DNA from 3 places in the Shewanella sp. SM74 genome. Region 2 is predicted to be linked to each of the others. Evidence: predicted binding sites of a transcription regulator. Region 2 holds the regulator's gene; each other region holds the start of a gene.
The links. The regulator ArgR, encoded in region 2, controls arginine synthesis, uptake and breakdown. The targets are predictions, from matches to a motif close to ANTGAATANNTATTCANT.

Region 1: the regulator ArgR is predicted to act here: its motif matches at 1,654-1,671, upstream of argC (N-acetyl-gamma-glutamyl-phosphate reductase).
Region 3: the regulator ArgR is predicted to act here: its motif matches at 1,580-1,597, upstream of L5M49_RS07890 (YjiH family protein).

The regions. Positions count from the first base shown of each region.
Region 1 is NZ_JAKKRZ010000008.1:181,708-184,995, reverse strand. It holds gene ppc (phosphoenolpyruvate carboxylase) at 1-1,282, opposite strand, end outside; gene argC (N-acetyl-gamma-glutamyl-phosphate reductase) at 1,905-2,885, shown strand; gene argB (acetylglutamate kinase) at 2,917-3,288, shown strand, end outside.
Region 2 is NZ_JAKKRZ010000012.1:139,563-142,850, forward strand. It holds gene L5M49_RS13980 (thiol-disulfide oxidoreductase DCC family protein) at 1-392, shown strand, start outside; gene mdh (malate dehydrogenase) at 488-1,423, opposite strand; gene argR (transcriptional regulator ArgR) at 1,718-2,188, shown strand; gene L5M49_RS13995 (NAD(P)-dependent oxidoreductase) at 2,336-2,968, opposite strand; gene L5M49_RS14000 (LysR family transcriptional regulator) at 3,075-3,288, shown strand, end outside.
Region 3 is NZ_JAKKRZ010000006.1:3,843-7,130, forward strand. It holds gene L5M49_RS07890 (YjiH family protein) at 140-1,498, opposite strand; gene L5M49_RS07895 (hypothetical protein) at 2,205-2,918, shown strand; gene L5M49_RS07900 (U32 family peptidase) at 2,955-3,288, opposite strand, start outside.

The DNA.
Region 1 (3,288 bases), on a different contig from region 2:
AATGGTTGAAATCACCCATGCCGAGATAGCGAGTTAATTCGGCGAGCACATCGCTGTGACGGCTGGCGTCTTGGCGAATGTCGAGTCTGAGCATGTGAATGCCAAAACAGGCGAGGCGACGGAGAATATCAAGCAATAAACCGTTGGCGATTAAGCGCATACCGCAGTCGGTTAAACTCTTATAAAGCATTTCTAACGGCGCTTTGAGATCGCTTTCTTGCCAAATCAGGCTCGACTTATCGACTTCAGGATTGTGGCCTTCGATGCGCGCATTTAAATAATCTATGGTATCGCGCAGTCTTTGACGAATGGAGCGCAACACGTGGCGGTAAGGTTCGCAGCTGTTATTGGTATAAGCCTTTAACTCATCATTGGCTTCTTCCATCGACAGTTCGCCGACCAGCAGCACGATATCTTTTAAGAATAATCTGGCGGCAGCATGGCGGTTACGGTCGAGCACCTCTTGGGTGACTTTTGCGGTAACAAACGGGTTGCCATCGCGATCGCCGCCCATCCAGCTTGAAAAGCGCACTGGCGCGATATCAATCGGTAATTGTTGTCCTGTACGTTGCTGCACTCGATCGTTAAGTTGTCTTAAGAAGTCAGGCACCGCATGCCAGAGTGACTCTTCAATGGTTGATAATCCCCAGCGAGCTTCATCAACAGGTGTTGGGCGCTCACGGCGGATCTCATTGGTGTGCCAAATTTGCGCGATTAATTGGCGAAGGCGCAGACTGATTTGCTGACGTTCTCTATCTGATAATTGATCGTTTTCTTGCTCAGTTAAGCAGTCGACAATGGCGGCGTACTTTTGGATCAAGGTGCGACGTGAAATTTCTGTGGGATGCGCTGTCAGCACCAGATCGATATCCAGTGTCTTAAGGCAGTCGAGCATTTTCGTTTGGTCTACACGGCCATTTAACATACGGCCTAGGAGTTGTTCCACTGGGTCTGGTACGCAGACAAGTTCGTCGCAATTACGACTGATAGTATGAAATTGCTCGGATAAGTTAGCTAAGTTAAGAAATTGGTTAAAAGCTTTTGCAAAAGGGACTAATTCTTCGTCTGGCAAAGCTGTCAGTAACTCGAGCATTTGCTCTCTGGCGGCTTGATCGCCTCGGCGTGAGTCTTTGGCAAGCTTACGGATCTGTTCAACCTTCTCAAGAAAAGAGTCCCCAAGATGGGTACGCATAGTATCGCCAAGGATTTGGCCTAACATACTCACGTTCGATCTTAATGACGCATACATATCTGTCATATTGTCTGCCATGGTTACTGACATAGTTACTCCGAATAGAAAAACATGAAAATTCCGCTGTGCATTTAGCCCGTTAGCACAATACCTATCACTTGGGGCTATGGTCAACAGCAGAACTTATAACTTATACGACTGGCTTATCCGATATGCAACCAATCACGGTATTTGATGAAGAATATTCAATAGAAATGCGAAGTCACGCAATATTTTTTGATGATTAGTGCAAGTGAATATGAAGTGCATCATTTTATGCTTTGCAGACATGTATCTTAGCTGTTAATGAAAAGGACTGATTTGACTCATATTGACCCTGGATAACTGAGTTATTAACGAGTTAGCTGAATGGGAGGCGTGTCTTCGATATCCCAGTTTGAGCTTAAAATATGAAAATAAATTAAAAATATATATTCACATATATTGCATAAGTAGATCTTTGTGGTAGTCTAGCCATCAGTTGAGATGAGTCACCACCTGTGACCTGTAGAGTGAATATCATGATGCACAGTATTAGCCTGACAGTGAATAAAATAACAACCTATTACGATTTCCTGCGACGATAGTCTTGTCATCATAGATATGCGCGGTTGCGTGTAAGCTATTCATCTACTCTTTAAGTTTCTTTGATTCGGTTAATAAGACAAAAAACATGAAAAATATCGCCATTATTGGTGCCAGTGGTTACACAGGCGCGCAACTGACCGCTTTAATCCATGCGTCAGCAGAACTGACGATTCAGGGGTTGTATGTTTCTGAAAACAGTTTAGATAAAGGTAAACCTTTAGCTGATTTGTATCCTAGCTACAGCCATATCGCATTAACGTTGTCGCCATTGTCCGATGAAGCTAAGGCAAAAATCGTTGCCGAAGCCGATGCTGTGGTGCTCGCGACTGAGCACTCGGTGAGCCTGCATTTAGCGGCTTGGTTTTATAGCCAAGGGTTAGCTGTATTCGATTTAAGCGGTGCCTATCGTTTCAGTGATGTGGCGCAATATCCGAAGTGGTATGGCTTTGAGCATGAATATCCTGAAGTTTTAGCCAAAGCCGTGTATGGCCTTGCCGAATGGAATGCTAAAGAAATCGCTGCGACTAAGATGATTGCCGTGCCAGGTTGTTACCCGACCGCATCATTGACAGCGTTAAAGCCGCTAGCGAGTTTACTGACATCGGCTTATCCGGTAATCAATGCCGTGAGCGGCGTAACAGGTGCGGGCCGTAAAGCGCAGTTACATACCAGTTTTTGTGAAGTGAGCCTGACACCTTACGGCGTATTAGGCCATAGACATCAACCCGAGATCGCCACTCAGCTTGGCCAAGAAGTGATATTTACCCCGCACCTTGGCAACTTTAAGCGTGGCATTTTAGCGACCATTACCGTGCAGCTAAAACCAGGCACTACGACTGCCGATGTGGCCGCGGCCTATAGTGTGTATGACAAGGCGCCATTGGTAACTGTAAAGCACAATCAGTTCCCGAAAGTGGACGATGTGGTGCTGACACCTAATTGCCATTTAGGTTGGAAGTTTGATGAGAATAGCGGTTACTTAGTGGTAGCCAGTGCCATCGATAACTTGATGAAAGGTGCTGCCAGCCAAGCGCTGCAATGCATAAAGATTCATTTTAACCTTTAATTGTTCATCCTTATTTAAGAGAGTCGTCAAGATGTCTACAAACAACTCAGTATTAGTGCTTAAAGTGGGCGGCGCGCTGCTGCAATGTGAAATGGGGATGGCGCGATTGATGGATACGGCTGCGGCTATGTTAGCCAATGGTCAGCAAGTGTTGATGGTACATGGCGGTGGCTGTCTGGTGGATGAGCAGTTAGCGGCTAATGGTATGGAGACCGTCAAGTTAGAAGGTTTACGTGTGACTCCGCCAGAGCAAATGCCGATTATTGCCGGCGCATTGGCTGGCACTTCGAACAAAATCCTTCAAGGCGCAGCGACTAAGGCTGGCATTGTGAGTGTGGGCATGAGTCTTGCCGATGGCAATACTGTTTCGGCTAAGATTAAAGATGAGCGTTTAGGCCTAGTG
Region 2 (3,288 bases):
TGCGGATTTTTTATGATGGTAACTGCCCATTATGTAGCGCCGAAATGCGTCAACTGAAAGCACGCGATCCTAAGAACTTGATTGCGCTAGAGGATTTAAATGCGCCCGACTTTAGCGAGCGTTTCAGCCATATAGATAGAGACTACGCCAATACTATTCTTCACGGTGAAACCGCAACGGGCGAAGTGTTACTCGGGTTAGATGTCACCTGTAAAGCGTGGGCACTGACAGGGACGCGCGCTTGGATCCAACTATTACGCCTGCCCGTGATTAAAACTGTCGCCGATTGGTGCTATCTCAGATTCGCAAAACACAGATACCGCATCTCCTATTTACTGACGGGCAAAGCCCGCTGCGACGATAACTGCCAAATTCCCACTAAGCGCCGCTGAATGAGCTTTAGAAAGAGTAAAACGCAGGCATAAAAAAACGGAGCTCAATGGCTCCGTTTTTAATTCGTCATAATCTAAAAAGATTATCCGAAAGATTATTTAACGAAATCAACGCCTAGTTTGATATCGCCTTTCAGCGTATCTAACATAGAATCACGAGCGTTAGCTTCGAATGCACTCACTTCACCGTAAGGCAGTACTTTTTCAATACCGTTTTTGCCTAACAGCACAGGTTGTGCGAAGAATTCAGCATGCTCGCTGCCGCCGTCAACATAGGCGCATTCAACGATGTTAGCTTCGCCTTGCAGACCACGAACCAGAGACAGACCGAAACGGCAAGCCGCTTGACCCATAGACAGAGTCGCGCTTCCGCCACCGGCTTTAGCTTCAACCACTTCTGTACCCGCGTTTTGGATGCGAGTCGTCAGACTTGCCACTTCTTCGTCAGTGAAAGTCGCGCCTTCAACTTGAGACAGTAATGGCAGAATGGTCACGCCGCTGTGGCCGCCGATCACATTGACTTTAACGTCAGCAACGTTCAGGCCTTTTAATTCGGCGATGAAAGTTTCAGAACGGATCACGTCTAGAGTCGTGATACCGAACAAACGGTTTTTATCGTAAACACCCGCTTTTTTCATCACTTCTGCAGCGATAGCCACAGTCGTGTTGACTGGGTTAGTGATAATGCCAACCAAAGCCGTAGGGCAAGTTGCCGCTACTTTTTCGATCAGGTTGCGAACGATACCCGCATTGATATTGAACAGATCAGAACGATCCATACCAGGCTTACGCGCAACACCAGCAGAAATTAGAACAACGTCAGCACCCACTAGGGCAGGCGTTGGATCTTCACCAGCAAAACCTTTGATTTCAACAGCAGTTGGAATGTGGCTCAAGTCAACCGCAACACCCGGAGTTACCGGTGCGATATCATATAGAGACAATTGTGAACCCGCAGGCAATTGAGTTTTTAACAGTAGGGCAAGAGCCTGGCCGATACCACCAGCAGCACCAAGTACAGCAACTTTCATAGTTATCTCCGTTATTTCTCGGATATGTGTGACATGGATCTAATTTGCGTTGGCGTCACATTACTGGAATGTCACAACAATTTCAATTATCCCTTAGTCGTGGGACAAAAGAATTCCTGGATAACGTAGAAGCAATGTAGAACAATTACTCAAATTGGGATTTTTACGCCCCCTACAAACGCTTAACCACTGGGGCTTAGTGAATTTTTATTCAACCAATCTGGTTATTTGTTGACAATTTTTCTAAAAATATTCAAAATGGGCCTGTTTTTTTGAATAACGAATAATAATATTATGCAAACGACCAAGAATCAGGATGACCTTGTTAGAATTTTTAAGTCGATTTTAAAAGAAGAGCGCTTTGGCTCTCAGAGTGAAATCGTCACCGCCTTGCAAGCTGAAGGCTTTGGTAATATTAACCAATCGAAAGTGTCACGCATGCTCAGCAAGTTCGGCGCAGTGCGGACTCGCAACGCTAAGCAAGAGATGGTGTATTGCTTACCAGCCGAATTAGGCGTACCCACCGCGGGTAGCCCACTGAAGAATTTGGTACTCGACGTCGATCACAACCAAGCTATGATCGTCGTGCGAACTAGCCCAGGTGCCGCGCAGCTGATTGCCCGCTTGTTGGATTCTATCGGTAAACCAGAAGGCATTTTGGGTACGATTGCCGGTGATGACACTATCTTTATTTGCCCATCGAGCATCCAAGATATCGCCGATACCTTAGAAACCATCAAATCTTTATTCAATTATGCAGAATAAAAAAACAGGTCAGTGAGCTGACCTGTTCTATTTTACCTGTACATTTTGAAGTGCAATACCGCGCTGGTTATTTGGCCATTGTCCCGATTACGTTACACATTCCAGCACAATATCTAACTCATAATATCTAACTCAACTATAACGATATCAGTAAGCCACACTGATGCGCTGGTTTGGGTGAGCGCCCTTTTCGGCTTCATCTACCATGGCTTTTGCGTAATCGGTTACAGAGATACGGCTTTGACCATTAGCATCGGTAAAGAAACTGTCGCCACCAAGACGGTACGGGCTTTCACTCTCACCGGGATAAATCTCAGCGGCTGGGCTCACAAAGGTCCAATTGATTGCCGTTTGCGCCGCACGGAATACCTTCAAGGCTTCACCCTGAGCTAACGCCTCATCTTTATATGCTGCGGGGAAATCTGGGCTAGAGACCAGCGTCACACCCGGCGCCACTTCTAAACTCCCAGCACCACCGACCCACAATAAACGTGGCACGTTAGCGTTAGGCAGCACATCCAGTAAATGCTGAACCGTACTCGCCACTAGACCATGATTTTGTTGGGCGCGGCCACCAACGGCGGCAATCACGACATCTACGTCAGCAAAGGTATCGGCGACCAATGGCTGCTCTAAATCCACGGCACGTATTGCCACGTCAGCCACGGATAACTTGCTTGGGTCACGCACTAACGCTATCACTTGATGCCCGCGACTCTGTGCTTCTTTTAAAATTGCACCACCGATCCAACCCGTTGCACCTAAAATTGCGATTTTCATTTCATTGTCTCACTCAGATGATTTACATTGGATCCAGTTTACTTGCAGTTTTTCACCTAATAAACATCAATAATTGAGCATGATTGTTTCAATATAGGATACTAATGTGGATAAAATTGCCGCAATACGCAGTTTCGTCGAAGTCGCAAACTGTGGCAGCTTTACCAAAGCTGCCGAACATTTAGACCTCAGCCGCCTGCAGGTTTCCCGTCATATTCAAGAAGTGGAGCAGTGGTTGAGTTTACGCTTATTACACCGCACCACGCGCAGCGCCAGCTTGACTTTGCAGGGTGAGGAAGCGCTACAATTTTGCCAGCGGA
Region 3 (3,288 bases), on a different contig from region 2:
AAGTCACGCTGTATAATCAAATCAGCCAGTTCGTGTATGAGTTAGTACAAAAAGGGGAGTCAGTTAATCTGACTCCCCTTTTTTGGAACGCTTGTTGGACTTACATTAAAACCTACGTTAGGCCCAAACTAGCGTAATGTTAGAACAATAAATGCGCTACACCTGCGATAACAGGCAGTGTCACTAAGGTGCGTAGAATAAACACCACGAAAAGCTCAACGAAGTTGACGGGGATTTTACTGCCGATAAGCAGTGCACCGACTTCACTCATATAGATCAACTGAGTCACAGATAAGGCTGCAATTACAAAGCGGGTCATATCTGATTCAATTGAGCTGGCAAGGATTGACGGAATAAACATATCCGCAAAACCGACCACGATTGTTTTAGAGGCTTCAGTGGCTTCTGGAATATGCAGTAATTCGAGTAATGGAATAAACGGCATCCCCAGATAGTTAAAGATGGGCGTGTGCTCGGCAATAATCAGTGCCAGCGTACCAATGGCCATTACCACAGGGATAATGCCAAATACCATATCGACAACGTTTTTAATGCCTTCATTTAAGACAGCTTTTATGCCACCGGCACTGGCGGCTTTTTCTAAGGCTTTATCAAAGCCCCAAGATAAGGCGCCATGTCCAGCAGGGATCAGCTCATCATCTGGCATGCGTGGTGTGTCATCTATGTAGTTGTCTTTCTTCCACGATAATGGTGGCAACTTAGGCACAATCACAGCGGCGGCAAAACCGGCGAGACACACAGTCAAATAAAAGGGCACAAACATATGCTCTAACTTAACTTGTGAAATCACCACTAAGCTGAAGGTAATCGATACCGCCGAGAAGGTTGTACCAATAACTGCGGCTTCTCTCTGGGTATAAAAACGGGCTTCGTATTGTTTGCTGGTCAGCAAAATGCCGACACTGCCATCACCTAACCATGAGGCCATACAATCGATAGCACTACGACCCGGTAGATTGAACACGGGACGCATGACTTTCGTTAAGAGTGTGCCAAAGAGCTCGAGTAGGCCGAAGTTCAGCAGCAGCGGCAGTAACATACCCGCAAAGATAAATACCGAGAACAACACAGGTAATAAGTCGTTTAAGACTAATGCGCCAGTGCTCGAGGAGTTGATGATCTCTGGACCTAAACCTAAGTAAGTCAGTACGATAAACACTGCACCTAAGATCCGAGTCGTCAACCACATAGGGCTGACATTCAATAAACCATTAAGGAAGTGATTTTGCGTAACGAATGTGGGCTTAAACACTTTTGACAGTAAAGAGGCCAGCGCCGTAGTCACAACAATAATAGTCACTATGAGGGTTAGCACACCGCTCAATGCGCCTTGCAGTGCTTTAGATATGATAGCGATAGGAATTGTGATCGCATCGTTGTAGCTGATAGGGGTCATAAATAACAACAGACCAATCAGCGAAGGGACGATAAAGGTGAGTATCGTCTTAATGTTTCGGTTTTTATTTTCAGTAGCCAATGTTGTACACCTTAAAGTACGAGTCGTACATGGTAAATTTGAATAAATAGCCGCACGTAACAAGCTGTCGACGCTAATTAAGGTGCATTTAAATTCAACTCAAAAACGAGAATGGGGAAGATTACTCGCTTAGCTTCTCTATGTAAAACGATTCGCTAGTTAGTTTGATATAAGCAGCAAAACAGCATAGTTATTTTACTTTAGTTGTCGATAAATTAAGAGTGGTTATATTGGATTTTATTACTGTAAAATCATTATTAAACATGGCCTTACAATCAATTACCTTAGGTTGGTTAACGACTGGTTAATTACTTGTTTACTGATGTGTGTGAAACTATCTAGATGTTATTTCTGCACAAAAAAACATCAGCAACTTTAGCGCTACTGCCATGTTGGCTGGTTTTCTGTTCGATTTGAAAGTGCAATAGAGATAACTCTGGCTATATAGCGTTGACGAGAACCTGTTGTGCATATCGCGGTAATGTTAAGGAGTCTTGGGTACTAGGACACATTTTTATGCGATAAGCCTTTAAATCGACTTATCTCTAAAAGTGACCTTCTCCACTATCTTGATGCTTTTGTGATTGACTAAAAAGTCGCAAATAACGATGAAAGTAAAAATATTATTCATAAAGCGGATACCCGCCGCTTTAAATCTTCTCATTTCCATGTAAGTTAGTATTACTCCCATCCAGCTCTAGTATTCATGATCGCAAAAGTACAGAAGGTTACGATTAAAGGCGGCTCAACACTGGCCATTAAGTTTGGTTTTTTGGGGATCTTTGGGCTTTTAATTGGCATTGTTATTACTGTTTTGGGGTTCGATGATTCTGAATTCCATCGCTTCAATTTTTTGAATCACACCCTAAGTGAATTAGGGACTTATGGTCATTCGTCTTTCGCTGTCATTCTTAACGGTGGATTGTTTTTTGGCAGTTTAAGCCTCGTTTTCTATTGTTTGTCTTCTTTGCAGCAGGTGACTTCTTGCTGGGGATACCCTTTCTTTATCAGTTTGGCTCTCACTTTTCTGGCTTTAGCGAGCGTGGGATTATTTCCGGTGAACGTGTATCACTTGCATGTTCTTGGGCTGAAATGGTTTTTCTATCTGGGGAGTTTGAGTTCGATCTTCTATTTAGCCTTGGTCTGTTTCGGCAAGTCTAACTTTGGCCGTTGGACTGGGTTGTTGGCGTTAATAGTCTTATGTAGCATGTTGACGTTTCTGTATGCACCACAGCTCAATTTAGGCTTGACCGAAGGTGATAGACCGTTTTATCAGGAGATGGTATTGCAACTGCCGCGTCCTACTTTGTGGTGGCCAGCCCTACTAGAATGGATTGGACTGGGAAGTTTATTGTGTTGGACAAGTGTGCTGCTTTTTAGCCAGTTAAGCTTCAGCCAAGATCCCAAAATCATTGGCTGAGTTATCTTTAAATTTAGGCTTATCTTCAGCTTTAGGCTATGGATTCACATGCACAGCAAGGCCCGCTTCACCAAACCAATAACCGTTGCACTGGGTTGTACCAAGTTTGCTATTCATCGAAAAATCCTGAGTATTTTTAGTCGCTTGAATCGTATCGACCAAAGCATTGGCTTTAGTGATGCAGTCAAGACTACTGGGTGATACTCGAAACACATCGACCCCCATTTGTGTCATTGCCGCTATTTCACTGCGTAAATCTAAACAGCTAGCGGATTGGGTTTGAATTCCATTGAGCCTGAGTAAAGGTTGCTGCTCTTGGGTTTGCGCGAGTAGTCCTTTATTGTATTCACGGCATACCGTTTCGCAATGA